Regions from separate parts of the Nonomuraea sp. NPDC005692 genome, predicted to be linked through region 1. Evidence: predicted binding sites of a transcription regulator. Region 1 holds the regulator's gene; each other region holds the start of a gene.
What was found. The regulator HrcA, encoded in region 1, represses chaperone genes, less so after heat shock. The targets are predictions, from matches to a motif close to TTGGCACTCTCNNNNNGAGAGTGCCAA.
Positions count from the first base shown of each region.

Region 2: the regulator HrcA is predicted to act here: its motif matches at 7,278-7,304, upstream of ABZ459_RS09020 (DNA starvation/stationary phase protection protein).
Region 3: the regulator HrcA is predicted to act here: its motif matches at 5,698-5,724, upstream of groES (co-chaperone GroES).

Region 1 is NZ_JBEXYU010000039.1:69,374-79,022, reverse strand. It holds gene ABZ459_RS45765 (PhoH family protein) at 1-162, opposite strand, end outside; gene ABZ459_RS45760 (histidine triad nucleotide-binding protein) at 253-597, opposite strand; gene ABZ459_RS45755 (SigE family RNA polymerase sigma factor) at 877-1,389, shown strand; gene ABZ459_RS45750 (hypothetical protein) at 1,386-2,012, shown strand; gene ABZ459_RS45745 (16S rRNA (uracil(1498)-N(3))-methyltransferase) at 2,031-2,756, opposite strand; gene dnaJ (molecular chaperone DnaJ) at 2,766-3,908, opposite strand; gene hrcA (heat-inducible transcriptional repressor HrcA) at 3,920-4,933, opposite strand; gene ABZ459_RS45730 (DUF456 domain-containing protein) at 5,090-5,953, shown strand; gene ABZ459_RS45725 (DUF3097 domain-containing protein) at 5,971-6,780, shown strand; gene ABZ459_RS45720 (DUF4870 domain-containing protein) at 6,777-7,409, shown strand; gene hemW (radical SAM family heme chaperone HemW) at 7,402-8,619, opposite strand; gene ABZ459_RS45710 (styrene monooxygenase/indole monooxygenase family protein) at 8,675-9,649, shown strand, end outside.
Region 2 is NZ_JBEXYU010000003.1:160,019-169,667, reverse strand. It holds partial or broken gene ABZ459_RS09050 (N,N-dimethylformamidase beta subunit family domain-containing protein) at 1-296, opposite strand, end outside; gene ABZ459_RS09045 (beta-propeller fold lactonase family protein) at 679-1,578, opposite strand; gene ABZ459_RS09040 (helix-turn-helix domain-containing GNAT family N-acetyltransferase) at 1,673-2,530, shown strand; gene ABZ459_RS09035 (MMPL family transporter) at 2,487-4,694, opposite strand; gene ABZ459_RS09030 (TetR/AcrR family transcriptional regulator) at 4,829-5,422, shown strand; gene ABZ459_RS09025 (alkaline phosphatase PhoX) at 5,457-6,479, opposite strand; gene ABZ459_RS09020 (DNA starvation/stationary phase protection protein) at 6,730-7,197, opposite strand; gene ABZ459_RS09015 (helix-turn-helix domain-containing protein) at 7,314-8,006, shown strand; gene ABZ459_RS09010 (VIT domain-containing protein) at 8,003-9,649, shown strand, end outside.
Region 3 is NZ_JBEXYU010000030.1:82,217-91,865, forward strand. It holds gene ABZ459_RS40755 (LuxR C-terminal-related transcriptional regulator) at 1-937, shown strand, start outside; gene ABZ459_RS40760 (DUF5319 domain-containing protein) at 977-1,354, shown strand; gene ABZ459_RS40765 (hypothetical protein) at 1,315-1,515, opposite strand; gene ABZ459_RS40770 (sigma-70 family RNA polymerase sigma factor) at 1,512-2,147, opposite strand; gene ABZ459_RS40775 (AAA family ATPase) at 2,703-3,182, shown strand; gene groL (chaperonin GroEL) at 3,608-5,227, opposite strand; gene groES (co-chaperone GroES) at 5,297-5,611, opposite strand; gene ABZ459_RS40790 (NAD-dependent epimerase/dehydratase family protein) at 5,783-6,637, opposite strand; gene ABZ459_RS40795 (MarR family transcriptional regulator) at 6,742-7,239, shown strand; gene ABZ459_RS40800 (class I SAM-dependent methyltransferase) at 7,321-8,484, shown strand; gene ABZ459_RS40805 (hypothetical protein) at 8,680-9,649, shown strand, end outside.

The DNA of each region.
Region 1 (9,649 bases):
GCCCCGCACGTGGATGTCGGCCCTGAAGGCGCCCTCGATGACGCGAAGCAGCTCGTCACGGGAGCCGAGGAGGCTGACCATCGGGTATTCGTCCGGAATCAGCACCTTGGCTTGAGTGCGCGAGGGAGGTGCCGTGCGTCGGGATTCATGTAGTTCGGACATGGGCAGGCCAGCGGCCTGATGCCTCCCGGTCTGTTCGGTGTTCTTCTCCGCCCATCGTATCCGGCACCAGGCTGATTGCTCGCGTCAATATCAGCCGGGCGGCCACGTGAGGTCACGCCCTCCGAGAACATGGGCGTGCACGTGGAAGACGGTCTGGCCGGCGCCGGGGCCGGTGTTGAAGACGACCCGGTAGCCCCCCTCGGCCACGCCGTCCTGGACGGCGACGGCGTGCGCGGCCTTGAGCACGTCGTCGGCGAGCCCGTCGTCGGCGGCGGCCAGTGACGCCGCGTCGGGGTAGTGCGCGCGCGGGATGACCAGCACGTGGGTCGGGGCCTGCGGATTGATGTCGCGGAACGCCAGCGCCCTGGCGTTCTCGTAGACGACGTCGGCCGGAATTTCCTTGGCCACGATTTTGCAGAAGAGGCAGTCGCTCACGGCAGTACCCTATCGAGAGCGACCGTTCGGCTGGCCGTTGCGAATCGGTAATCCGTGGTGTCGTGCGCCCGAAGATCCGCGCGGTTAGGGTGAGTGTGCGACACTTCAGAGCAAAAAAGATGATTCAGGGTCGGGCGAGCGCCACCTGGCGAGGAACACGACTGGGTAATGCACCCTAAGGAACCGGGGAAACCTTCAGAACCGGAAGAGAGTAAACCCTCTGGGAAGGCCGCGCGTCCCACTGATGTGACCACCGAAACCCTTCTGGCCGACAGGTCGATGGGGGCGGTGCCGGTCGGGTGGGATGCCGACATGGCCGTGACCGCGCTCTACAGCGCGCACTTCCGGTCATTGGTGCGTCTCGCGGTGTTGCTGGTGCGTGACATGGCAACCGCCGAGGAAGTCGTGCAGGACGCGTTCGTCGCCATTCACGGCGCCTGGCGCAGACTGCGTGATCCCGACAAGGCACTCGCTTACCTACGTCAGTCTGTCGTCAACCGGTCCCGTTCCGTGCTGCGTCACCGCGCGGTCGTCGAGAAGTACGCCCCCAAGGGCCTGCCGGACGCCCCGAGCGCCGAGAACGGCGCGATCGGCGAGCTGGAACGCTCCGCCGTCATCGAGGCGTTACGCGCCCTGCCGACCCGACAGAGAGAAGCACTGGTTCTGCGTTATTACGGAGATCTGTCCGAAGCTGAGATCGCCCACGCCATGGGCATCAGCAAGGGCGCGGTCAAGAGCCACACCGCCCGTGGAATGGCCGCGTTGCGGTCCGTCCTGGAGAAGATGTCATGACCCAGCCCCCCGACGAGTACGGCGACGTCCTGCGCCGTGCGCTCCGCGCGGAGGCGGACGCGGTCGTGCCCTCGCCGGAGGGACTGCAGATCATCCGCGCCCGCATCGAGCGGCGCGGCGTCCGTAACCTGTTCTGGTGGCGTGCGGGCGCGGCGGCGGTCAGCGCCGTGCTGGTGGCGGGGACGATCGTGATGGTCGTTCCCGGGCTGCGCTCCCAGATCTTCGAGACGCCCGTCAAGGTGGTGGACAACTCGACCACCACCCCCGGCAACTCCTCGACCAGGCTGTCCACGCCGCCCAGGCCCGACAGTCACAGCGCCGAGCCGCCGCCCGTGGTGGTCGTGCCGCCGAGCCACAGCGAGACCCACCGGCCCGCGGAGACGGCCAGGTCGACCAGGCAGCCCACGCCGTCGCCGACGCCGTCCTCGACGCCCTGCCCGAGCGGCGAGCCCGCCGGCGACCAGGAGTGCCCGGAGATCACGCCGACCCCCACGCCGACCCCGACGGAGACGACCGACGCGCCGACGTCGTGCCCCTCCGAGGAGTGCCCGCCGGACGACATGCCCACCGGCCCGAGCGACCTGAGCAGCCCGCTGGTGGACGTGCCGCACACGACGCCGTGAGAGCGCCCTGAGCCGGGCCTACCAGCGCCCGGTACGCGCGAGCAGCACGGCCGCCGCCGCCACCCCCGCCGTGGAGGTGCGCAGCACGGTGGGCCCGAGCAGCACGGGCACCGCCTCGGCCGCGGCGAACCTGCGCAGCTCCTCCTCCGACACGCCCCCCTCGGGCCCCACGACGACGACGATGTCGCCGCCGGGCGGCAGCGCCACCTTCGACAGCGGCTCGGCGGCCTCCTCGTGCAGCACGAGCCCCAGCGCCGCGCCGGCCAGCAGCCCCTCGACCTGGGCGGTGGAGGCGAGCTCGGCCACCTCGGGCAGGTGGAACCGGCGCGCCTGCTTGCCGGCCTCGCGGGCCGTGGAACGCCACCGGCCCAGCGCCTTGGCGATCTTGTCGCCCTTCCACTGCGTGATGCTGCGCGAGGCGGCCCAGGGGACGATCACGTCGACCCCCACCTCGGTCATCATCTCGACGGCCAGCTCGCCCCTGTCGCCCTTGGGCAGCCCCTGGACGACCACCAGCCGCCGCGCGGGCGGCTCGACGGTGTAGCGGGCGAGCACGTCGAGCGCGAGGCCCTCCTTGAACACCTCGCGCACCACGCACTCGGCGACGTCGCCCGCGCCGTTGGTCAGGTCGACCCGCTCGCCGGCGCGCAGGCGCCGCACGGAGGCCGCGTGCCGCCCCTCAGGCCCGTCGAGCGTCAGCTCGGCGCCGTCGAGGTCCTCGGCGAGGAACACGGGGACGGTCACGGGTGATCGTCACCTGCCGTTGAAGGCGTCACGCAGGCGGGAGAAAAAACCCTGCTGGCCCGGGGCGAACTTGCCCGGCGGCCGCTCCTCTCCACGCAACCTCGACAGCTCGCGCAGCAGGTCCTCCTGCGTCTGGTCGAGCCGCATCGGTGTCTCGACGTTGACGTGGATGAGCAGGTCGCCCCTGCCGGACTCGTTGAGCCGCTGCACGCCGCGCCCGTACATGGTGATGACCTGGCCGGACTGGGTGCCGGGGCGCACGTCGATCTCCTCGGAGCCGTCGAGCGTCTCGACGGCGAGGATCGTGCCGAGCGCGGCGGCCGTCATCGGGATCTGGACCGTGCAGTGGAGGTCGTCGCCGCGCCGCTCGAAGATCTCGTGCGCGCGCTCGACGATCTCCAGGAAGAGGTCTCCGGGCGGGCCGCCGCCGGGGCCGACCTCGCCCTCGCCGGCGAGCTGGATGTGGGTGCCGTCCTCGACGCCCGCGGGGATGCGGACCTTGATCGTACGGCGGGTGCGCACCCGGCCGTCGCCCGAGCACTCCTGGCAGGGGTGGCGGATGATGCTGCCGAAGCCGCCGCACTGGGGGCACGGCCGCGAGGTCATGACCTGGCCCAGGAACGAGCGGGTGACCTGGGAGATCTCGCCGCGCCCGCTGCACATGTCACAGGTGTCGGGGTGGGTGCCGGGGGCCGCGCCGGCGCCGTGGCACACCTCGCACAGCACGGCGGTGTCCACGACCAGCTCGCGGGTGGTGCCGAACGCCGTCTCGCGCAGGTCGAGCTCGACCCTGATGGTGGCGTTGCGGCCCCTCCTGGCGCGCGAGCGCGGCCCGCGGGTGCCGCCCGCGGTGCCGAAGAAGGCGTCCATGATGTCGCTGAAGGGGAAACCCGCGCCGAAGCCACCGGCGCCCGCGCCCGCACCCGCGCCGCCGCCGAAGGGGTCGCCGCCCAGGTCGTACATCTGGCGCTTGTTCGGGTCGGACAGCACCTCGTAGGCCTGCGTGATCTCCTTGAACCGCTCCTGGGTCTCAGGATCGGGGTTCACGTCGGGGTGCAGCTCGCGGGCGAGGCGGCGGTAGGCCTTCTTGATCTCGTCCTGACTGGCGTCACGGCGCACCCCGAGGGTGGCGTAGTAGTCGCTGTTTGCCACTTATCGACCTCTTAAGATGCAGCCAGGATCTGGCTGACGTAGCGTGCCACCGCGCGTACGGCGCCCATCGTCACGGGGTAGTCCATCCTCGTGGGACCCAGCACGCCGAGCCGGGCCAGTTGGTTGTCGCCAGAACCGTATCCGGTTGCGACGATGGACGTGCCGCGAAGGTAGGGGTTTTCCGAGCCGATGCGCACGGTGAGCGCGGACGGGGTGTCTGTGGAAGTCTCGCCGAGCAACCGCATGAGCACGACCTGCTCCTCCAGCGCCTCCAGCACGTCGCGCAGGCCGGTGGCGAAGTCGGCGCCCGCGAGATTGGCCGCGCCGGCGAACACGATCTTCTCGTCATGGCGTTCGACGAGGGTTTCGAGCAGCACCGACAGGATCGTGGCCACGGCGGGCCGATCCTCGGCGGGCAGCCGCTCGGGCAGGTCGGCGACCAGCTCGGGGACGTTGCCCAGCCCGCAGCCGTCGAGGCAGGAGTTGAGCACCGCGCGCAGATGGGCGATGCGGTCGTCCTCCACCACCTCGGGCAGCTCGATCACGCGCTGCTCGACGCGCCCGGTGTTGGTGATCAGCACGAGCATGACCCGCCGGTCGTTGAGCGGGACCAGCTCGACGTGCCTGACCGTGGAACGGGTCAGCGTCGGGTACTGCACGACCGCGACCTGCCTGGTGAGCTGCGCGAGCAGCCGCACGGTGCGGAAGACCACGTCGTCGAGGTCGACCGCGCCGGCGAGGAAGGTCTCGATCGCCCGCCGCTCGGCCCCCGACAGGGGCTTGACCTGCGAGAGCCGGTCGACGAACAGGCGGTAGCCCTTGTCCGTCGGCACGCGGCCCGCGCTGGTGTGCGGCTGGGTGATGTAGCCCTCCTCCTCCAGAGCGGCCATGTCGTTCCTGACCGTTGCCGGGGAGACCTTGAGGTTGTGGCGCTCCGCCAGCGCCTTGGAGCCCACCGGTTCGTTGGTGGACACGTAGTCTTCGACAATGGCGCGGAGCACCGCAAGCTTCCGATCGTCGAGCACGTGCTCACCTCCTGCCTCTGCCTAACAGGGAAACGACAGGTCTAGCACTCCGTGTTCCCGAGTGCCAAGTGTACGGCTCTCGCCCACAAGGTGCGATAACACCAGGTCCCATCCTGTTGCTAGCGACTTACAAGCGACAGGCCTCACACTTGCCGCATGACCGACAATTCCCAGCCCCCGCAGTACGGACCGCCCCAGGGGCAGGGTCCCTACTACGGTCAGCCGAACCAGTACGGTCAGCAGCCGTACCAGCCCCAGCAGTACGGCCAGCCGCCCTACCAGCAACAACAGCCGCCCGCCCAGTACGGCCCCCCGCCCGGGTACGGCCAGCAGAACCAGTACGCCCAGCCCGACCAGTACGCCCAGCCCGACCAGTACGCCCAGCCCGACCAGTACGCCCAGCCCGACCAGTACGGCGCCCACAACCAGTACGGCCGGCAGCCGCAGTTCCCGGCCAGGATCGACGGCAAGGCGATCAAGCCGCGCCTGTGGTGGATCGCCGTCGTGTGGGCCGTCGCCGTCGTGCTGGGCGTCGTGGGCGTGGTCGTGTTCGCCGGCGGCGTGCTGAGCAGCGTCACGGACACGGCCCCGACGACCACGTTCGCGGCGGGCGAAAGCGTGAAGGTCGCGATCGACCCCGCCAAGCGCCCGGCCGTCTACATCGCCACCGACACGCGGGTCAACTACCAGTGCGAGATCTCCGGCGGCCCGGCCCAGGCCAGGCTGGTCAAGGTCTCCGGCACCCAGACGCTCAGCGCCGGCGGGACCACCTGGCAGCAGATCCTCGCCGTCAACGCCCCCGCCAAGGGCGACTACCAGCTGACCTGCGCCACGCAGGAGGAGTCGTCGGCCCGCTTCGGCGTAGGCCGTGACCTGCTCTCCGCGGCGGGCGGCATGTTCGGCGGGGTCGCGGCCCTGTTCCTGTTCCCCGGCGCCGGCCTGCTCATCGGCATCATCGGCACCGTCGTCATCCTCGTACGGCGCAGCGGCGCGCGTAAGCGCCTTGCGGTCAGCGGGTGATTTGCTACGGTCCCCGTGTGTACGAGGGTGATGTGCTGGCGGGCAATTGGCGGCGGCCGGGCAAGGGCAAGATCCCGAAGGTGCCCGCCGAACTCGACCTGGTCGTGGAGGACGCCGACAGCGGCTTCTGCGGCGCCGTGGTGGCCTGTGACAAGGAGGCCGTCACCCTTGAGGACCGGTTCGGCAAACGCCGCCTGTTCCCGCTGGCGCCGGCCGCGTTCCTGCTGGAGGGCAGGGCCGTGACGCTGGTGCGCCCGGCGGCCGCGGCCCCGGCGGGGCCCAGGCGCAGCGCGTCCGGGTCCATCGCCGTGGAGGGGCTGCGGGCCCGGGTCGCCAAGGAGAGCCGGATCTACGTCGAGGGCGTGCACGACGCCGCGCTCGTGGAGAAGATCTGGGGCCACGACCTGCGCGTCGAGGGGGTCGTGGTCGAGTACCTGGAGGGCGTCGACGACCTGCCCGCCATCGTGGCCGAGTTCGCCCCCGAGCCGGGCCGCAGGCTGGGCGTGCTGGTCGACCACCTGGTGCCGGGGTCGAAGGAGAGCCGGATCGCGGCCCGGATCACCTCGCCGCACGTGCTCGTCGTGGGTCATCCGTACATCGACATCTGGCAGGCGGTCAAACCGTCCGTGCTGCGCATCCCGGGGTGGCCCGACGTGCCGCGCGGGGTGCCGTGGAAGGAGGGCGTGCTCGCCGCACTGGGCTGGCGCATGGAGCCAGCGGACGCCTGGCGGCGCATTCTGGGCGCCGTCTCGTCCTACACCGACCTGGAGCCGGAGCTGCTCGGCCGGGTCGAGGAACTGATCGACTTCGTTACGGAGGCATCATGAGCCAGGACCCGCCGCCGCCCGCCGACGACTCCACCCCTTACGTCCCGCCTTCCGACGTACCCCGCGACCAGGGCTCGGGCCCACAGCTCGGCTACGGCCAGCAGCCGGGCTCCCAGCCCGACTACGGGCGGCAGCCGCCAAGCGGCCCCGGTCCGCAGCCCGGTCCCATGCCCTCGCCGCCCCGTTACGTGCCCCCGCCGCCGGGCTACGGCCAGCCCCCCGGCCATGGCCAGGCCCCGGGCTACGGGCAGCAGCCGGGCTACGGCTACCCCGCCGGGCCGTACGTGCCCGGCCGGTTCGGCCCGCGCCGCGGCAGCGACGACACCACGATGGCCATGCTCTCCCACCTGCTGGGCCTGCTGGTCTCCTGGATCGGCCCGCTGATCATCTACCTGATGAAGAAGGACGAGTCCCCCTACGTCAGGGACCAGGCCGCCGAGGCCCTGAACTTCCAGATCACCATGTTCATCGGCTACCTGGTGGCGACCGTGCTGACGATCGTGCTGGTCGGCCTGCTGCTGTTCCCGATCGTGTGGATCGTGTCGCTGATCTTCCACGTGCAGGCGGCCATCGCCACCAACCGGGGCGAGAACTACCGCTATCCGTTCGCCATCCGCCTGATCACATGAGCTCGGTGATCAGGGCGTCGGCCAGCAGCCGCCCCTTGAGGGTGAGCACCATCCGGCCCGCCCTGAACGGCTCGGGCTCCAGCAGCCCGCGCGCCAGCGCGCTGGCCACGGACGTGCGCGCGCCGGGGGCGACCTCGGCGAGCGGGTAGCCGGAGACCAGCCGCAGCTCCAGCATCAGCCGCTCGGCGGCCCGGTCGTCGTCGGTGAGCACCTCGCGCGCGTGCGCGGGCGAGGTGCCCGCCGCCAGGCGCTGGGCGTAGGCGGCCGGGTGCTTGACGTTCCACCAGCGGGTGCCGCCGACGTGACTGTGGGCGCCGGGGCCGGCGGCCCACCAGTCGCCGCCGGTCCAGTAGAGCAGGTTGTGCCGGCAGCGGGCCTGCTCGGAGGTCGCCCAGTTGGACACCTCGTACCAGCCGAAACCGGCCTCGGTCAGCATCTTCTCGGCGATCAGGTAGCGGTCGGCGGCGACGTCGTCGTCGGGCATCGGCAGCTCGCCGCGCCGGATCCGGGCCGCGAGCCTGGTGCCCTCCTCCACGATCAGCGAGTACGCCGACACGTGGTCGGGCCCGGCCTCGATCGCGGCGGCCAGCGAGGCCCGCCAGTCGTCGTCGGACTCCCCCGGCGTGCTGTAGATCAGGTCGAGGTTGACGTGCTCGAACCCGGCCGCCCGCGCCTCCTTGACGGCCCGTGCCGGACGGCCCGGCGTGTGCCTGCGGTCGAGCACCTGCAGCACGTGCTCACGCGCGCTCTGCATGCCGAAGCTGACCCGGTTGAAGCCGCCCTGGCGGAGTTTGTCGAGGTAGGCGGGGTCGACGGACTCGGGGTTGGCCTCGGTGGTGACCTCCGCCCCCGGCCGCAGCCCGAACTCGGCGTCGATGGCGGCCAGGACGCGCGCCAGGTCCTCGGGAGGCAGCAGCGTGGGCGTCCCGCCGCCGAAGAACACCGTCTCCACGGGCAGGTCGGCGTCGCCGAGCACGCGCCGGGCCAGGCGCACCTCCGCCACGACCGTGTCGGCGTAGTCGCGATGGGAGGCGCCGGGCCCTAGCTCGGCGGCGGTGTAGGTGTTGAAATCGCAGTAGCCGCAGCGGGTGACGCAGAAGGGCACGTGCACGTAGAAGCCGAACGGGCGCTCGCCGAGCCCGCGCAGCGCGCTGTCGGGCAGCTCGCCGGAGGCGGGCGCCGGATCGCCGTCGGGCAGGGTGGATGGCACGTCATCCAGTGTGCCTGCTCACGGGTGTGCTCCGAGCCATCGAAGGAGGCGGCACATGACGGGCGTCGGAATCGTGGGCGCGGGGATCTCCGGGCTGACGCTGGCCCTGCGACTCCAGCAGCTCGGCGTCGCGACCACGCTCTACAGCGAGGGCGACGCGGCCGACCTGGGCCGTGGGCGGCTGCCGAACACGGTCGGCAGGATGGGCCGCGCGCAGGACCGCGAGCGGGAGCTGGGCAGCCTGCACTTCCTCGACCCGGGCTGCCTGCTGGTCAGCGGCAGCCTCTCGATCAAGGGCGATCCGCCGCTGGAGTTCACCGGCCGCGTGACGGAGCCGTTCCACGGGGTCGACTTCCGGGTGCTGCTGCCTGCGCTCATGGACGACTACACGAGCAGGGGCGGCCACCTGGTCGTCGATCCCCTCCCGCCGGACGCCGGCCAGGTCGCCCGCTGGTCCCGAGGGCACGAGCTGATGGTGGTGGCCACCGGGCGGCGCTCGGTGCGCGAGCTGTTCCCGCGCGTTCCGGCGTGGTCTCCGTACGAGGCGCCGCAGCGGATCCTGGCCGCCGGGCTGTTCCACGGGTTCGATCCGGGGCCGGCCTTCGGCTTCAACATCTCGCCCGACTGCGGCGAGATCCTGTGCATGGCGATGATGACGCGGTCGGGCGTGCGGGGCGGCGTCCTGGTCGAGGCGATCCCCGGCGGGCCGCTCGACGTGCTGGCCCGGGTGCCCGCCGACGAGTTCTGCAAGACGCTGCTCGCCCTGCTGCCCGAGCACGCGCCGCGCCTGGCCGAGCAGCTCGATCCGGCCGCGTTCGAGCTGCTCGGGCCGGAGGACCTGCTGCAGGGCGCGATCACGCCGGTGGTGCGCGAGGCGGTGGCCGAGTTGCCGGGCGGCGGCGTGGCGCTGGCGCTCGGCGACGCCTGGGTCACCAACGACCCGATCACCGGGCAGGGCGCGAACCTGGGCTCGGCCTGCGCCTGGATCGCGGCCGACGCCGTCGCGGCGGGCGGGCCGTACGACGCGGCG
Region 2 (9,649 bases), on a different contig from region 1:
AGGTACAGGCTGCGGCCGCCCCACAGGTTGTACGCCTGCCAGGTGGTGACCGCGTTCACCATCACCACGCGGCCCCGGGTGGAGGCCGAGCGGACGGTGATCGGCACGTACCGCTGGGCGCCGGTCGAGGCGTCGAGCCTGATCAGGTACGCGCCCTCCGTCCAGCCTCGGGTGTCCACGGTGAGCGAGGGTTTCCAGTGGGCGGCGGTCACCGTGCCGTCCACGGTCCTGGCCGGAGGCTGGCGCACGCCCTCCACCTGCGGGGACTCCCACACCTTGGCGGGATGCGCCCCCATCCTGAACGCGCCGGCGGTGAAGCGCGGGGCGGTGGTGGAGACGTGCAGGGCGAAGGGCCGGCCGGGCAGGACGCTCACGTGGTCGGCGTAGCCCTCGATCTCGTGGTCGGCCCCGCGGGTGGTGATCCGCCAGGACTCCCCCGCGTTCACCGGCGGCGGCGACGGCCGGCCCGTCTCCGAGGGCTGCGGGACGGGCGGCGCGGGCGACGCGGACGGCGCCGGGCGCACGGGACCGCCGCCGCATCCGGCGGCCGGCAGGACGGCGATCAGCAGGGCGAGGAGCAGCAGGAGCTTGCGCACCCGGCCATCGTCGTGGCCCGCCACGGGGCCGGGCCACGACTTGGCCAGATCCTTACACCGGGCCGCGCCCTTCCCGGCGTTCCTACGCGGGCAGCACGCAGGACGGGCTGGGCACCTCGTACGACTGACCGGCCGGCACGGGCACCCCGTCCTCCAGCGCGAACACGGTCACCTCGCCGGAGTTCTGGTTGGCGACGTACAGGCGGTCGCCGGCGATGGCGAAGTGCCGGGGCCAGGCGCCGCCCGAGGGCACCTCGGCCACCGGGGACAGGTCGGCGGCGCGCAGCACCGAGACCGTGTCGGGCCCGCGGTTGGCGACGTAGACCAGGTCGCCGTCGAGCTGCAGGTGGCTGGGCGCGTTGTCGCCCCCGGCGCGCGAGGCGGGCACGACGGTGCGGCGCTCGCCCTCGACGAGGGTCACGGTGCCGTCCAGCTCGCCGGCCACGTACAGGCGGTCGCCGGCGAAGGCGAAGTGGCGGGGGCCGGTGCCGGGGGCCAGCGCGATCGGGTCGAGCGGGGAACCGTCCAGGCGGTAGCGGCGGATCTCGTCGGTGCCCAGGTCGGAGACGTGCAGGACGTCGCCGTGGAAGACGCACATGTGGGCGTGCGATCCGGCCTGGCGGTCGGGGTCGGGGCCGGAGCCCTCGTGCCGCAGGACGACGGGGTCGCCGGTGAACGCGCCCCGCTCGTCCAGGTGGTGCAGGCCGGCGGTGCCGTCGCCGTAGTTGGCCACGGCCAGCAGGCTCCCCGAGGGGTGGACGGCGACGTGGCAGGGGCTGTCGCCGTCGCTGGACCGTTCGTCCAGCGGGGACAGGCCGCCCTCGGTGGTGAAGGCGGTGAGCCAGCCGCGCTGCAGCTCGCCGGCCGCGTACAGCACCGGCAGGGTGGGGTGGGCGGCCAGGAACGACGGCGAGGCCACGCGGGTCAGCTCGCCGCCCACCGTGACGATGCCGGGGCCGTAGCCGCCTATGTAGAGGTTCACAACGGGATCCTTCTTATGGTTGACTGGGGCAATGAGTTCGTTGACGGAGGCAAGGGTTTCTGAGATCAGAGCCTTCAACCGGTTCTATACGAAAGTGATCGGCGTCCTCCAGGCAGGCATGCTCGACTCGCCCTACTCGCTGACGGAAGTCAGGGTGCTGTTCGAGCTCGCGCACGCCGAGAGCATGGAGACCGGCGAGCTGCGCGGCCTGCTCGACCTCGACGCGGGCTACCTGAGCCGGATCCTCGCCCGTTTCGAGGGCGACGGGCTGATCGCCCGCGAGCGGTCGGCCGCCGACGCCCGCAAGCAGCTCGTCCGGCTGACCGAGGCGGGCGCCGCCACGTTCGCCGGGCTCGACCGCCGCTCGGCCGAGGAGATCGAACGGCTGCTCGGCGGCCTGCCCGAGGCGGACCGGGCGCTGCTGGTCGGCAGCATGGCGACGATCAGGCGGCTGCTCGGCGAGCCCGCCGCCCGGTCGTACGTGATCAGGCCCCCGCGGACGGGCGACCTGGGCTGGGTCGCCTACCGGCACGGCGCCCTCTACAGCGAGGAGTACGGCTGGGGCACCGAGTTCGAGCAGCTCGTGGCCAGGATCGTGGGCGCCTACGACCCCGCCCGCGACGCCGGCTGGATCGCCGAGGTCGACGGCGAGCGCGCCGGATGCGTGTTCTGCGTGCACCAGGACGACACGACGGCCAAGCTGCGCATGCTGCTGGTCGAGCCGTCGGCGAGGGGCCTCGGGATCGGCCGGCGCCTGGTGGCCGAGTGCCTGCGCCACGCCAGGGCCAGGGGCTACCGGCGGATCACGTTGTGGACGCGCGACTGCCTGGTGAGCGCGCGGCGTATCTACCAGGCGTCCGGGTTCGAGCTGGAGTCGGCGGAGCAGGGCGTGGAGAACGGCGCCGAGGTCACCGAGGAGATGTGGTCGCTCGACCTCGCGGCCACCAGTTGAGCGGCCCGGCCAGGCGCATCAGGCTCGGCACCAGCACCGCCCTGATCACGGTGGCGTCCGCCAGCACCGCGACGGCCATGCCGACCCCGAGCATCTGCACGAACGCCACGCGCGCCGTGGCGTAGGCGGCGAAGGTGAGCGCCAGGATGCCGCCCGCCGCGGTGATCAGGGGCGCGCCGCGCTGCATGCCGGTGGCGACGGCCTGCTCGGTGTCGCCCGTCCTGTCGTACTCCTCCTTGATCCTGGACAGGAGGAAGACCTCGTAGTCCATCGACAGGCCGTAGGCGACGCAGAGCATGAGGATCGGGATGCTCGGGTCGAGCGTGCCGGTCGGGGTGAAGCCGAGCAGGCCCGCCAGGTGGCCCTCCTGGAAGACCCAGACGAGGGCGCCGAACATGACGCCGAGGCTGAGGACGTTCAGCAGGGTCGCCTTGAGCGGGAGCACCAGGCTGCCGGTCATCAGGAACAGCACGGCGAACGTGACGCCCAGCATGAGCGCCAGCACCAGCGGCAGGCGGTCCACGACCGAGGCGCGGTAGTCGGCCAGCTCGGCGGGATAGCCGCCGACCAGGACCTCGAAGGGCGGCGGCACCGCCCGTACCGCCTCCACCAGCCGGACGGGGTCGCCGGCCAGCGCCGCGGCGGAGGGCACCACCGACAGCCAGGCGCCCTGCCCGCGGAAGCGGGCCGGGTCGCCGTCGCCCACCCGCCGCCCGGCCGCATGGGCGCCGGCGGCGGAGTCGACCTGGGCGACCCCGGGAACCTGCGAGAGCCGCATCGCGTACGCCGAGACGTCGGCGGCCCGCGCCGCCCCCGCCGAGACGATCTGGATGGCGTCGGTCTCCTCCGCCGGGAAGGTCCGCCGGATGACCTCCTGGGTCTGCCGCGAGGACGCCTCCGGCGGCAGGATGCGGTCGTCGGCCGTGCCGAAGCGCAGGCCGAGGAAGGGCGAGGCGAGCACCAGCAGCAGCGCCGCCGCCAGGCCGCCGGACACCACCGGCCGGCGCATGACCCGGACGGCCAGGCCGTGCCAGAACCCGGCGCCGCCGGCCCGTCCTCCGCTTCGGACGCCCGCGCCGCGCCCGGGACGCCCCGGCCTGGGCAGCATCGTGCCGCCGGCCGAGGCCAGCACGGCGGGCAGCACGACCACCGCCGCGAACAGGCCGCCGGCCACGACCGCGATGCCCGCGTAGGCGAACGAGCGCAGGAAGTCGAAGGGCAGCGCGAACAGCACGGCCAGAGAGGCGGCCACCGTGAGGCCGCTGAACAGCACGGTCCGCCCGGCGTGCTCGACGGCTCCGGCGACGGCCGCCGCACGGTCGCGTCCGTCGCGCACCTCCTCGCGGAAGCGCTGGACGACGAACAGGCAGTAGTCGATGCCGAGCCCGAGGCCCATGGCGAGGGTGAGGTTCAGGGCGAAGGTGGAGATCTCCGCGAACACCAGGACGCCGCGCAGCAGGGCCAGGCCGACCATCATGGCCACCACCCCGGCCAGGATCGGCGCCAGGGCGGCCATCACGCGCCGCTGGTAGAGCCAGAGCAGCACGAACGCCAGCGGGAAGATCACCAGCTCGGCCCGGACGAAGTCCTGCCTGGCCAGCGGCACGGTCTCGCGGAACACCTCCTCCCCTCCGCCGGCCCGCACCTGGAGCGGGCCCTGCTCGCCCACGATCCGCGGCACCAGCTCGGGCAGCACCCGCGTCCGCACGTGGTCGGCGTCGCCGGGGACGCGCACCACGATCAGCGCGTGCCGGCCGTCCTGGCTGCGCAGGGTGGCGGGCCTGCCCCTGGTCCAGTACGAGGAGGACTCCGCGACGCCGTCCGAGCGGCCGATCCGGTCGGTGAGGGCGCGGCCCGCCGCCTCGGCCGCGGGGTCGTCGACGGTGCCCGACTTCGGGGTGACCAGGAAGACCAGGTCAGGGCTGCCGGTGCCGAACCGGCGGACGAGCTCGGCCTGGGCCCTGTCGGACTCCGAGCCCGGCGCCTCGAAGCGGGCCAGGGAGAGACGGGACACCGTGCCGGCGGCCAGGACGCCCGCGACGACGAGCACGAGCGCGGCCAGCGCCAGCACGATCCGGCGGCGGCGGACGAGGAGGTGGCCCAGCCTGCGCAGCGGCGGCTCGGTGGCGGCGCGCGGGCCACGGGTGGCGACGTTCACGGCCACGCGGGCACCGCCCGCGCAGGGCCCGATGGGCAGGTTCGCATGGGATCTCCCGATGAAACTCGGTAAACTGCTCGTGTTTCGCTGTCGAGACCAGAAATACAAGTAAATGCTCGTATTTGTCAACGAGGTGACCCATGCCTGAACGCGCGGTCCGCAGGCAGGCGCGCGGCCTGAAGCGGATGGCCGAGATCCTCGACGCCGCGGAGTCGGTGATCGCCGAGATCGGCTATCCGGACATGACGACGAACCAGGTCGCCGCGCGGGCCGGGCTCTCCCCCGGGTCGCTGTACCAGTTCTTCCGGAACAAGGAGGAGATCCTGGACGGCCTGGTGTCCCGCTACACCGACGACCGGGACGAGTTCTGGGCGGCCCGGCTGGCCGCGGTCACCCCGGACGTCCCGCTGGAGGCACTGGTGGGGCAGCTCGTGGACGAGAGCGTGGCGTTCAAGGCCGAGTCGCCGGCGTACTGGTCGCTGCTGTACGGGTCGGCCACCGGCGACCGGCTCGCGGCGGCCGGGCAGCGTATGCACGCCTCACTGGCGCAGCGGATCGCGGCGCTGCTGCGGCGGCGTTCGCCCGGCTTGCCGCAGGAGCGGGCGCTGCTCAACGCGACGATGGCGCTGGCCATGGTCAAGGCGGTGCTGCCCATGCTGGGACCGGCGACGCCGGAGCGCGGCGCGGAGCTCGTGGCCGAGCTCAAGCTCATGCTGGTCCGCTACCTGACCTGAGCCCGGGGCCCGGTCTGCGCCCGAGAGGGTGTGGTCAGGGGCGGAAGGGGCCGCGGACCTCGAAGGTGTGGCCCTCGGTGCGGCCGCGCCTGGCCGAGAAGTAGAGCCGGTCGCCCCTCGGCGAGAACGCCAGCCCCGTGAGCTCGGCCCCGTCGTGCCCGGTGAGCCGCAGGAACGGTGTGACGGCCCGGTCGGGCGCGATGACGTCGATCTCCGTCGTCTCCCTGGCCACGTAGAGGTCGCCCGAGGGGGCGGCGGTGATGGCGCGCACACCCTCGCACAGCCGGTCGAGCGTGGAGGTCTGCGCGTCGTAGGCCCACAGGCCGGTGTCGCCCTTGGTGGTGAAGTAGCAGACGCCGCCCGCGTAGTGGCAGCCGTCGCCGCCGTCGAAGTGGCGGGCGTCCTCGACCTGGTGGCGGGCCGCGGTGAGCAGCGCGGCCGGGGACGGCACCGGCCGCCATCCGCCCGAGGCGCACAACACCTCCAGCGTGCCCTCCGTCAGGTCGCCCCAGTCGCCGGGACGGAAGCGGTAGAAGCAGCCGTCGTGCTCGTCCTCGGTCATGTAGACGACGCGCCGCTCGGGGTCGCAGGCGGCGGCCTCGTGCCGGAAGCGGCCCATGGCCAGGCGGGGGCGGGCCGCGCGGGCGCCGTAGGGGTCGCACTCGAAGACGCGGCCGCGGTCGCCGAGCTCGCACGACAGCCAGGTGTGCCACGGCGTGGCGCCGCCCGCGCAGTTGAGGTCGGTGCCGGACAGGATGCGGTACGCGTCGGCGACCGTGCCGTCGGCGCGGAAACGCACCGCGGAGGCGCCGCCGAGCAGGGGCAGCTCGGAGTTGGAGACGTAGATCCAGCCGGCGCCGTCGGGGAAGCAGGCGCCGCCGTCGGGCGCGGCGTGCCAGGTGAGCCCGGCCACCTTGTCACCCGACCGGGCCACCACCCGGCCGGTGAAGCCCGGCGGGAGCGCGAGCCCGTCGGCGGACGCCGGCGTGAGCGGCCCGTACGGGCTGATGCCGCCCTGCAAGAGCGGGCCCGTGCGGAGGAGAGTCTTGTGGGACATCGTGGGGCCTCCCTCTAGGTGCCACGCTAGTCGACCGCACCGACATGAATGGCAAGGACTCGTGACATCAAACTCTGCGCAAACCCCGCGCTCCGTCGTGGCGCGGGATCGCCGGCGGCCCCTGGACGATGCGTGACAGTCCGTACCCACTGGGGCGAAGATCGCCCACCTTGGGGGCGGGCACGCGAAAGCCCGGGCACTGTGGTCGTGCCCGGGCTTTTCGGATGGTGCGGCCGGCGGCCGCGCGCGGTCAGCGCTGGGCCTGGAACATCCAGTGCTGCTTGTCGATGTCCTGCGTCACGGCGATGAGCAGGTCCTGGCTGACGGGGTCGGCCTCGTCGGTGGCGCGGATGCGCTCGTACATGCGCTTGCTGATGCCGTCGAGGATGTCGGTGACGGTCGCCACGACCTTGCCGTCCTCAAGCCAGCCGCGCTCGGGCTGCTGGAGCTGGGTGGACTTGGCGACGGTCGCCGAACGCCCGTCGGGGTTCACGCCGAGGGCGACCGCCCGCTCGGCGATGGTGTCCATGTGGGTACGGGCCAGGTCGGTCAGCTCGTCGAGCTGGAGGTGAATCGGGCGGAAATGGGCGCCGACGAGGTTCCAGTGCGCCTGCTTGGCGATCAGCGACAGATCGATCAGATCGACCAGGGCGCCCTGCAGGGCTTCGGCGACAGTGTTCTTGGCTTCACCCGAGAGCGGACCGGTGATCGTAGCCATGTCGTATTTCCTCCCCTTCAGTGGTGCTTATGCCTGGTTACAACGTCATCCGCAGCTGGATTCTTCCGATCTTTCCATCATTGACAGTGTAATAGTGACAGTGTCATTGTGGAGGTATGAGCGACACCTGGACCATCGGCGAGCTGGCCGAGCACGCGGCGCAGGCGCTGCGCGCGGGCGCCCAGCCGGTCAACGGCCGGGTCCGCGACGTGCCAGGGGAACGCCTGATCAGGTGGTACACCACCATCGGCCTCGTGGACCCGCCCCTGACCCGGCGCGGCAGGATCGCCCGCTACGGCCGGCGGCACCTGCTGCAACTGGTGGCCGTCAAGCGCATGCAGGCGGAAGGGCACTCGATCGCCGAGATCCAGACGGCGCTGGCCGGCGCGACGAACGCCACGCTGGCGGCGGCCGCCGGTCTCGCCGACGTGCCGTCCGCGGGTGAGGGGCGGGCGGTTCCTCGTCCTCCGCTGGACGGCCCGCCCTTCGCGGGGCCCGCGTCCGTCACCGCGACGACGAACGGGACCTTCGGCGGCCAGCCGGGCGGGCGGGCCGGAGGCGAACCGGGCCGCGAACGCTTCTGGGCCGAACGGCCGGGCCGCCGCGCCCCGGCCGAGAGCGAACGGCCCGGCGGCGCTGGCGCGGAAGGCGAGCGCGCCGGAGGTGGGCCGGTCGCGGGGGTCGTGCTCGCGGACGGTGTGCGGGTGATGTGGGACGGGGGGCGGCCTCCGTCCGAGGACGACGTTCAGGCGGTGCTGGCGGCGGCTGGGCCGCTGCTCGCGGTGCTCGTAGAGAGGAGACTGCTGTGAAGATCACTTCGCTGGAGCCCGCACGGTGCCTGCCGGTGCCGGACGCCGGGTTCGGCGCGCTGCTGACCGAGCGCGGAAACCTGCCGCTGGACAGCGTGGACGTGCACGCCGACATCGCCGGGCTCGTCGCCGGGGTCGAGGTCGAGCAGGGGTTCCGCAACCCGTTCGACGTCACGCTGGAGGCGACCTACGTCTTCCCGCTGCCCGACCGGGCGGCGGTGACGGGGTTCAGGATGGAGGCCGACGACCGGGTCGTGGAGGGCGTGCTGAAGGAGCGCGGCCAGGCCAGGGCCGACTACGACCAGGCGCTGCGCGAGGGCAGGCGGGCGGCCATCGCCGAGGAGGACCGGCCCGACGTGTTCACCATCAGGGTGGGCAACATCCTGCCCGGCGAACGCGTCTCGGTCCGGCTGACGATGAGCCAGCCCCTCCCCTACGAGGACGGCGCGGCGACGTTCCGGTTCCCGCTCGTCGTGGCCCCGCGGTACGTCCCTGGCACCCCGCTCGACGGCGAACCGGCGGGCTCCGGGGTGGCGCCGGACACCGACGCCGTGCCCGACGCGTCGAGGATCACGCCGCCGGTGCTGCTGCCCGGCTTCCCCAGCCCCGTACGGCTCTCGCTCACCGCCCGCGTCGACGCCTCCGGGCTCGACCTGCGGGAGCTGGCCTCCAGCCTGCACGTGGTCGAGGAGGACGGCCACACCGTGCGCCTGCGTCCGGGCGAGCGCCTCGACCGCGACTTCATCCTGCGCCTGTCGTTCGAGGCGTCCACGTCCCTGCAGTTCGACGGGCGGGGGACGTTCGCGCTCACCGTCGTCCCACCCGCCCTCCAGGCCGCCCGCGCGCCGCGGGACGTGGTGCTGGTGCTCGACCGTTCGGGCAGCATGGGCGGCTGGAAGATGGTCGCGGCGCGGCGGGCGGCGGCGCGCATCGTCGACACGCTGACCGCCCACGACCGCTTCAACGTGCTGACGTTCGACTCGGTGGTCGAGGCGGCGTTCGAGGGGCTGGTGGAGGCGTCCGACCGCAACCGGTACCGCGCGGTCGAGCACCTCGCGCGGGTCGACGCGCGCGGCGGCACCGAGCTGCTCGAACCGCTCCGCCGCGCCATCGCGCTCCTCGGCGCGCCCGGCGGCAGGGAGCGGGTGGTGGTGCTGGTCACCGACGGCCAGGTGGGCAACGAGGACCAGATCCTGGAGCAGGCCGGCGGCGCGCTGTCGGCGATGCGGGTGCACACGGTCGGCATCGACCGGGCGGTGAACGCCGGGTTCCTCGGCCGGCTCGCCGGGCTGGGCGCCGGCCGGTGCGAGCTGGTCGAGTCCGAGGACCGGCTCGACGCGGCGATGGAGCAGATCCACCGCAGGATCGGCGCGCCGCTGGTGACGGACCTGTCCCTGAAGGGGCTGGAGACCGAGCCCGGCACGGTGACCCACCTCGGCTCGATCTTCCCGGGGGTGCCGCTCCGTGTGTACGGACGGTGCCGCGAGGGCGCCGAGGCCGTCACCGTGCGCGGCACGTCGGCCGAGGGGCCGTGGGAGGAGCGGGTCACGGGGGTGACCACCGACAGTCCAGCCCTCCGTGCCGTCTGGGCCCGCGCCCACCTGCGTGAGCTGGAGGACCGGTACGCCATGGGCGAGCACGGC
Region 3 (9,649 bases), on a different contig from region 1:
CACGGCGCTGCTACGCCTGCACAGGGCCACGCGCACCGACCTCGCCCAGGCCATGGACGGCCCCGTCGAGAAGGTCGGCCGTCAGCTCGACGACCTGGTCAGGCTGGGGGTGGTCGACGAGCAGTCCGGCGAGTACCTGGCCAGGCACCCGGCGGCGGCGCTCGGCCGGGTCATCGCCGAGCGGCTCGACCGGCTGGCCGAGGAGAGCCGCAGGATCGACTCCGCGCTCGGCTCCATCCGCGGCCTGATCCACGACTACGACGCCGGCCGCGATTATCAGAGCGGGACATTCCCGGTGGAGATGGTGAACGGCGCGGACGTCCTCTACGAGAGCGTGGTCGGCATAGCCGTGCAATCGCCGCCCATGGAGTTGTTGACTGCAATCCCGGATGAGCGCACAATGGCAGATTTTGTTCGTAAATTTGCGGACCCATGGATTGATGCGCAAAAACGGCAACTTCTTACCGTTCAGGCGATCATTCCGGTCTCCACGCTGAGCCTGCCAGGCGTACGCGATCAGCTCACCCGGCTGCTCGACACCGGCGGCAGGGTGCGCACGCTCGACCGGGTGCCGAGCTGGTTCATGACGGCCGGGCCCGAGGTCGCCGGCCTGCCCGCCCTGTGGGGCGGCAACCTGCCCGACCACGCCTACAACTTCTACCTGGTACGCACGCCGATCGTCGTCGGCATGCTGCGCTCGCTGTTCCAGGAGCTGTGGGGCCGCGCCGTGCCGCTGCCCTGGGGGCGCAGGGGCGACGGGATGGTCCAGGTGCTCCGTCTGGCCGCGCAGGGCGTGTGCGACGACTCCATCGCCCGCCAGCTCGGCGTCTCGGTCCGTACGGTGCGAGCGAGGTTCGCCGACGCCATGGCCGAGCTGGGCGCCCAGTCGCGGTTCCACGCCGGCGTGGAGGCCGCCAGACGGGGATGGCTCAGCTAATACTCTCCGCCGGGGCCGCTTCGGTCATATGGTGGGAAGGTGCTGGAAGACGTCCCCCGCGACCCGTTCGCGGACGACCCGAACGACCCGTCCTCGGCGATGGGCGCTCTCGACGACGCCGAGCCACTCACCGCGGCCGAGCGCGACGAGGCCATCACCGACCTGGCAGACGTCGAGGTCTTTCGCTCCCTGCTCGAACCGCAGGGGGTGCTGGGCCTCGTGCTCGACTGCCCCGAGTGCGGCGAGCAGCACTTCTTCGACTGGGAGCTGCTGCGCGGCAACCTTCGCCAGATGATCGAGAAAGGCCAGCCCCAGGTGCACGAGCCGGCCTTCCACCCCGACCCCGCCGACTACGTCAGCTGGGAGTACGCCCGAGGCTATGTCGACGGCGTCATCGACACGGAGGAGCGCCGCTGATCGACTTCCTCCGAGACATCGTCCAGTAGCGCGCCCAGCAACCGCACCGCAGGGTCGGACGAGTCCCGCGCCCGGCCCCGCGCGACCGCGTCGAGCAGCTCGTCGGTCTGGAGCAGGTCGTCGGCCTCGAGAAGCGCATGGAGCTCGTCCTCCGGCGTCAAGCCGACTCCAGCTCGGCCATCTGCCGCAACCTGGCCAGCGCCCGATGCTGGGCTACGCGGACCGCACCTGGTGACATACCGAGTACATTACCGGTCTCCTCGGCCGACAGCCCCGACACCACCCGCAACAGCAGCAACTCCCGCTGGTTGTCGGGCAGCCTGGCCAGCAGCCTGCGCGCGTGCTCGACCTCGATGTAGCGGACCACCGTCTCCTCGGGCCCCGGGCCGTCGTCGGGCCCGTCGGGCAGATCCTGGGTGGGCACGGCCGAGCGCACCGAGCTGCGCAGCGCGTCGGCCACCTTGTGCGAGGCGATCCCGAACACGAAGGACGCGAATGGCCGCCCCATGTCCCGGTATCGCGGCAGCGCGGACAACACCGCGATGCACACCTCCTGGGCTACGTCATCGGCAATGTGATATTGCCCTGAAACCCTGCCCAGCCTGGCGCGGCAATACCGCACCACCATGGGACGCAACTCCCCGAGCAGGGATTCGATCGCACTGCGATCTCCCTGCACGGCGAGGCTCGTCAGTTCCCTAAGGTCGGAGTCATCCGTCCGTGCCGGAAGTCTCGACGCGAGCCTTACCCCAATTTTGGCGTCGGCGACGCTTCCCTCGCTCACGATAGGCATGATGCCCGCACTGATCGGGCCTGTCCCCATGGCGAACGGCTACGGATTGGTCACATTGAAGCGACGATAACTAACAGTAATCAGTCGACCACACTAAGCCTTATAAGCTGACATAATGTTTCACCCCATAAGCCGAAATGCACGACAATTGCCAGACCCCGACGCTTAACCCGGACTGCCGGTTTACTCCAATAATCCACCTCTTCCCCCATTTTCCCCCGCCCCCACCGCCTTCCGCCCCACCAGCCCCAGCCGCATTTCCTCACCCCCGAAACCCACCAGCCCCCTCCCCGCACCCGTCCCACCCGCTCCCGGACCCGCCGGCCGGCGACGACCCACGCCGCCCCGCGAAAGCCACCGGGCCGCCCAAGGGGGTGTGTCCGAGGGGCGTCACAACGCTGTGATCACTTACTGGCGGCGGCAGGCAAGCGAGCCGAGCGGGCTTCCGTGGTCCGAGTTGCGGGGACTGCGGAAGCCCATGGCCGACGCCACCAGATCGCCGACGTGGGTGAGCTGAAGCCGGCCGAGGTCGGGACGGTTCGGTAGTCTCCTCCGATGGCGAAGATCCTGGTCACGGGGATGTCGGGAACCGGCAAGTCCACGGCGTTGGAGATGCTGGCGGCCCGGGGCCATCGCGCCGTTGACACTGATAGCGACCAGTGGAGCCACTGGGTGACCTTGTCGGACGGATCCACTGATTGGGTGTGGCGTGAGCCGGCCATCATTGACCTGCTCACCAACCACGGTGAGGGCGCACTCTTCGTGGCCGGCTGCAAGTCCAATCAAGGCCGGTTCTACCCGCACTTCGACCACGTCGTCCTGCTCAGCGCGCCCGCTGAGGTCATGCTTGCTCGCATCGCGACACGCACCAACAACCCCTTCGGCAAGCGCCCTGAGGAGCGTGAAGCCGTCCTGCGTGCCCTGGCCGACGTCGAGCCGCTGCTCAGGGCCACCTCCACGCTCGAGATCGACGCTTCTGCGCCGATCGACAAGGTCGTCCAGCAGCTTGAGGAACTCGCGCAAACGACGCCGTGACCGAAGGTTGCGGAGACAGGCGCACTCCGATCTCGCCGCTTCGAGGTTCGGGCGCAGGCCGCCAGGAGCTCCGTGAGGCGCTCAGCCGGGTGTCCCGGTCCAGCGTCTTGCGAGGCCGGACGGGCAGCTCTGCGGCGACGGCGTCGAGTCACTCGCGGGTGGGGACCGAGTCGGCGCCCTCGGGGAACTACTGCGCAGCAGGCCGTCGGTGTTCTCGTTGCAGCCTCGCTGCCATCGGCCGTCGGTCGCAGGAGACCGAGACGTCGGCGGCAGGGGGAAGACGCCGTGGGAGCCCAGTTCTGATCCCTGGTCCAGGCAAGAGATCGCAGCAGACGTGGCAGAGACGTGACGGTCTGGCTGAAAGCCGACGGCCCGCGCCGGAGGGAACCGGTGCGGGCCGTACGGGCGCGGGGGAAACAGGCGGGTCAGTGGCCGTGACCGTGGCCGTGGCCCTGGCCGGCGGCCGGAGCCTCCTCCTCGGGCTTGTCCACCACGAGCGCCTCGGTCGTCAGGAGCATGCCCGCGATCGAAGCCGCGTTCTGCACCGCGGACCGGGTCACCTTGACGGGGTCGATGACACCCTGGGCGATCAGGTCGACGTACTCGCCGGTGGCGGCGTTGAGGCCCTGGCCGGCGGGCAGCTCGGCGACCTTGTGGGTCACCACGTAGCCCTCCAGGCCGGCGTTCTCGGCGATCCAGCGGGCCGGCTCGACCAGCGCGCGGCGCACGACGCCGACACCGGTGGCCTCGTCGCCGGTCAGGCCGAGGTCGTCGAGCTCCTTGCCCACGTGGATGAGGGCCGAGCCACCGCCGGAGACGATGCCCTCCTCGATCGCGGCGCGGGTCGCGGAGATCGCGTCCTCGAGGCGGTGCTTCTTCTCCTTCAGCTCCACCTCGGTGGCGGCGCCGACGCGCAGCACGCACACACCGCCGGCGAGCTTGGCCAGGCGCTCCTGCAGCTTCTCGCGGTCCCAGTCGGAGTCGGACTGCTCGATGGCAATCTTGATCTCCTTGACGCGGTCCTCGATCGCCTGCTGGTCGCCGGCGCCGTCGACGATGGTCGTGGCGTCCTTGGTGACGACGACGCGGCGGGCGGTGCCGAGCACCTCGAGGCCGACGTGCTCCAGCTTGAGGCCGACCTCTTCGCTGACGACCTGGCCGCCGGTGAGGATCGCCATGTCCTGGAGCATCGCCTTGCGGCGGTCACCGAAGCCCGGGGCCTTGACGGCCACGGAGGTGAAGGTGCCGCGGATCTTGTTGGTGACCAGGACGGCCAGGGCCTCGCCCTCGACGTCCTCGGCGACCACGAGCAGCGGCTTCTTGGTCTGGGCGACCTTCTCCAGCAGCGGCAGGAAGTCGGCGATGGAGGAGATCTTGCCCTGGGTGAGCAGGATGTACGCGTCCTCCAGGACGGACTCCATGCGCTCGGGGTCGGTCACCATGTAGGCCGACAGGTAGCCCTTGTCGAACTGCATGCCCTCGGTGAACTCGAGCTCCATGCCCATGGCGTTGGACTCTTCGACGGTGAGGACACCGTCCTTGCCCACCTTGTCGAACGCCTCGGCGATCAGCTCGCCGATCTTGGCGTCCTGGGCGGAGATGGTGGCGACGTTGGCGATCTCCTTCTTGTCGCCCACCTCGCGCGCGCTGGCCAGCAGCCGGTCGCTGATCTCCTTGGCGGCCTTGTCGATGCCACGCTTGAGCGACAGCGGCGAGGCGCCGGCGGCCACGTTGCGCAGGCCCTCGCGGACCATCGCCTGGGCCAGCACGGTGGCGGTGGTGGTGCCGTCGCCCGCGATGTCGTTGGTCTTGGTGGCTACTTCCTTGGCGAGCTGGGCGCCGAGGTTCTCGTAGCGCTCCTCCAGCTCGATCTCACGAGCGATGGTCACACCGTCGTTCGTGATCGTCGGCGCACCGAACTTCTTGTCGATGACGACGTTACGGCCACGCGGGCCGAGGGTTACCTTCACGGCGTCCGCGAGGGCGTTGACACCGCGCTCAAGCGCGCGACGGGCGTCCTCGTCGAACTGCAGGATCTTCGCCATGCTGAAAGTCCTCTCCTGGCGTCGAAAGCCCCGGGCCCTCAAGAGCGCCCGGGGCTCGACACAACCGGCTTACTTCTCGATGATCGCGAGAACGTCGCGGGCGGAGAGCACCAGGTACTCCTCGCCGCCGTACTTGACCTCGGTGCCGCCGTACTTGCTGTAGAGGACGACGTCGCCCTCGGAGACGTCGAGCGGAATACGCTTGTCGCCGTCCTCATCCCAGTTGCCGGGGCCCACCGCGAGGACCTTGCCCTCCTGCGGCTTCTCCTTGGCGGTGTCCGGGATGACCAGACCGGAAGCGGTGGTCTGCTCTGCCTCAAGCGGCTGAACCACGATGCGGTCGCCGAGCGGCTTAACGGGAACCTTGGTGGCGGTCGTCACGATCGGACCTCCCCTTCAGATTTGAATGATCTAGAAGAGGCGACCAGCGGGGCCTGCCGTCGCGGGTGTCAGACCTGCCTCGTCGCACGTTGGCACTCTCAAGGTGAGAGTGCCAACAGGAAACATATGCAAGAGGGCCTTGACAGTCAACACGAACGCGTCTGCTCAGAGCGATCAGACGTAGGAGCCCTCGGTCAGATCGGCGACGACACCGGGCCGGGAGGGGTTCCAACCGAGCTCGGCGCGCGTGCGTGTCGCGCTGATGCGCTGGCCGAGCGCCAGCGCCTCGGCGAAGCCCGCTCCCAGCGCCTGGGCCGCCTCGGCCAGCGGCCAGGGCTCGGCCTGCGGCTTGACGCCCGCGGACCGGGCCGCCGCCTCGGCCACCTCGGCGACCGGCACGGCCTCCTCGCTGATGCCGTGGTAGACGCGGGCGCCGCCCTTCTCCAGGACGGCCACGACGAGCTCGGCCAGGTCGTCGACGTGCACGAACGTCCAGGTGTGCGGCTCGCCGCCGGCGGTGACGTACACGCCGGCGCCGCGCTCGGCGGCCTGCGCGCGCATCAGGGCGGGGATGCCGCCGCCGCGCCCGTGGACGACGCCGGGCCGGATCACCGAGCCGCCGCCGTCGATGACCAGCTGCTCGATCTCGTGCCGGTACGCCACGAGCGGAATCGGGTCGGCCGGGCTGTCCTCGTGCCCGTCGGCGGTGGCGCCCAGCACCCACACGCCGCTGGTGAAGACCACCTTCCGGCCCGACGCGGCGAGCACGCCGATCGCGGCGAGGTCGGCCTCCTTGTCGCCGCCGAGCTGGGCGGCGACCACGATCGCGTCGATGTCCGGGGTGATCGCGGCGGCCAGCCCCGCGACGTCGGCCAGGTCTCCGTGACGCTCGTCGGCCACGCCCGGCACGCGCCGGGACCCGTCGGCGGCCGGCCGCACCAGGACGGCCACCTCGTGCCCCTGCTCGGCCAGCCGCTCGACCACCGCGCCGCCGATGTACCCCGTCGCGCCCAGCACCAGCACCTTCATGATGATCCTACCTCGAAAATTTCTACGTTGAACATTTCGACGTTGAGGACAGTACCGCACGATCCCAAACATTTCAACGTCGAAGCTTTGGTAGGGTGAGCCTCGTGGATGACGCGGTGGACGTGATTCTCGGACAGTGGGCGCGGACACGGCCCGACGTCGACGTGTCCCCGATGGGTGTGATCGGCCGGGTCTCGCGCGCCTCGCGCCTGCTGGAGCGCGGCGTCAAGGACTTCCTGGCCGAGCACGGGCTGGAGGCGTGGGAGTTCGACATGCTGGCCACGCTGCTGCGCAGCGGCGCCGATGCCACCATGTGCATGAAGGACCTGTCAACGTCGGCCATGGTCAGCCCTGGGGCGCTCACCAACCGGATGGACCACCTGGTCCGGCGCGGCCTGGTCCACCGCTGGCCGGCGCCGCACAACCGGCGCATGACGCTGGTCGCCCTCACCGACGAGGGCAGGAGGGTCGCCGACGAGATGCTCGTCCTGCACGCCGCCAACGAGGAGCGGCTGCTCGCCGGGCTGTCCGAGGGCGAGCGCGAGGCCCTGGCCGGGCTGCTGCGCAGCCTGCTGGTGTCCCTGGGCGACACTTCCCTATGAGCGATCCCGAGTCGTGAGCGGCCCCCGGTTGTGAGCGGCCCCGAGTTGTGAGCGATCCTGAGTTGTGAGCGGAGTGCGTACATGGATCTCGACGCCTTCGGCGAGCTGCTGACCCCGCGCGGGCAGCGGGCGCTCGCCGAGGCCGCGGAGCTGGCCGGGACCGATCCGGTCGCGGCGGCGACCAGGCTGCGCCGCACCTACGACGCGGCGCTCACCTCCGCCGCGCTGACGCAGGCGGCGCTGCGTGAGCGCGCCGCGGCGAAGTTCGGCGCGGACGCCGCGGTCATGTACTTCACCCCGCACGGCCTGGAGCAGTCCACCCGCCGGGAGGTCGCCGACCACCGCGCCCGGCGCATGGGCGGCGGGCGGGTGATCGACGCCTGCTGCGGAGTGGGCGGCGACCTCCTCGCGCTGGCCCGCGCCGGCTGCGCCGTCGACGCCGTCGACCTCGACCCGCTGACCGTCGCCGTGGCGAGCGCCAACGCCGACGCGCTCGGGCTGGCCGACCGGGTGCGGGTGCGCGTGGGCGACGCGGCGCTGGTCCGGCCCGAGGAGTACGACGCGCTGTTCGCCGACCCGGCCCGGCGCAGCGGCAAGGGCCGGACGTTCGATCCCATGGCCTACTCGCCGCCCTGGCCGGTCGTGCTCGACCTGGTCGCGCGGGCGCCGCGGGCCTGCCTGAAGGTCGCCCCCGGCATCCCGTACGAGTTCATCCCCGAGGGCGCGGAGGCCGAATGGGTCTCCTACAAGGGCGAGGTCAAGGAGGCCACCATCTGGACCGGCTCCCGGACCGGCCCCGCCCGGCGCGCCACCCTGCTGCCCGGCGGCCACACCCTGGCCGCCACCGGGGCCCAGGCCGCCGTCGGCCCGGTGGGCCGCTACGTCTACGAGCCCGACGGCGCCGCGATCCGGGCGCACCTCGTGGGCGAGGTGGCCGAGATGATCGGCGGACGCCTGCCCGACCCCATGATCGCCTACATCACCGCCGACGAGCCCAGGCACACCCCGTGGGCCTCCGGGTACGAGGTGGACGAGGTCATGCCGTTCTCGCTGAAAAAGCTCCGCGCGGCTCTCCGTGAACGGCGGATCGGGAATGTCACCATCAAGAAACGCGCGTCCGCGATCGACATCGAACGCCTGCGCGCCGATCTCCGGCTTTCCGGCGAGAACTCGGTCGTCATTATCCTGACCCGCATTCTCGATAAGCCTTCAGTTATCATCTGCAACCCCATCCCACCTGCCTGAACAATCCAAAGCGGTCATTCTTCCGCTAAATACGATCTTTCACTTCGACGCCGCCTGACCTTGATCGAAGGGCTAAGGTGGACGGGCGGGAGTTCTCCCCCTTATGCGGTAACCCGCGTACTCGCCCTTTCATCTGCAAACCGGACCTATCCCACCGCTGCGCGGCAGACCGTCGGCGAGCGAAGGAGCCTTTCGGTGGACCATTCCAACCACACCACCCTTCTTCAGGCAGGCGGCCAGTCCGCCATCTCCGAGAGGATGCGAGACCTCCTCGCGCGCGCCGCCCAGGACCATGTCTACGAGCAGCGCACCCAGGGAGCCGTGCTCGACGAGATCCGCCAGCGTCTTGAAGGCATGGAGTGGCTGCTGCGCGAGGTGCGCGAACGCGAGCTCGGCGGCCTGAGCGGCACCCTCGAGGCGGTGAGCGGGCGGCTCGACGACATCACCGCCAAGCCGCCGATGTGGGCGGAGGGCCTGGCCCAGCACGTCGAGGCCGTGCGCGACCACGTCGACGCCGTCGGGGAGAAGATCGGCCACGTCGACGCCCGGGTCGCGCCGGTGGCCGAGCTGCCGAGCCTGTGGGCGGATCTGGGCACCGTGGGCGAGGCTGTCGACGAGGCGCTCAACCGCCTGCAGTCGGTGCTCGACACCACCGACGGCATCACCCAGAACATGTCCGACTTCGCCGCCAAGCTGACGCAGCTCAACTCCAGCATGGAGGCCGCGGCCAGCCGTTTCACCCGGCTCGACAAGTCGGTGGCCGACCTGTCGGGCCGCGCCGAGCGGGTCGAGAGCGTGGTCGGCGAGCTGGCCGAGAGCGTCGCGGCCACGTCGCAGCAGGTCGCCGTCAAGATCGACGCGGCCGAGCAGCGCCTGACCGGCCGGCTCGACGACACCGACCTGCACATCGCCGCCCGCCTCGACGAGGCCGACAAACGCCTGGCCGGCCGCCTCGACGAGACCGACGAGCGGCTGACCCAGCGCCTGAACGAGCGGCTCGACCGCGCCGACGAGCGCCTGGCCGCCAGGCTCGACGAGGGCGACCAGCGGCTCACGGTCCGGCTGGCCGACGTCGAGCAGCGGCTCACCGCCCGTCTCGACGAGGCCGACCAGCACCTCGCCGTCCAGCTCGGGGAGAGCGAGCTGCGGCTCAGCGGGCGGCTCG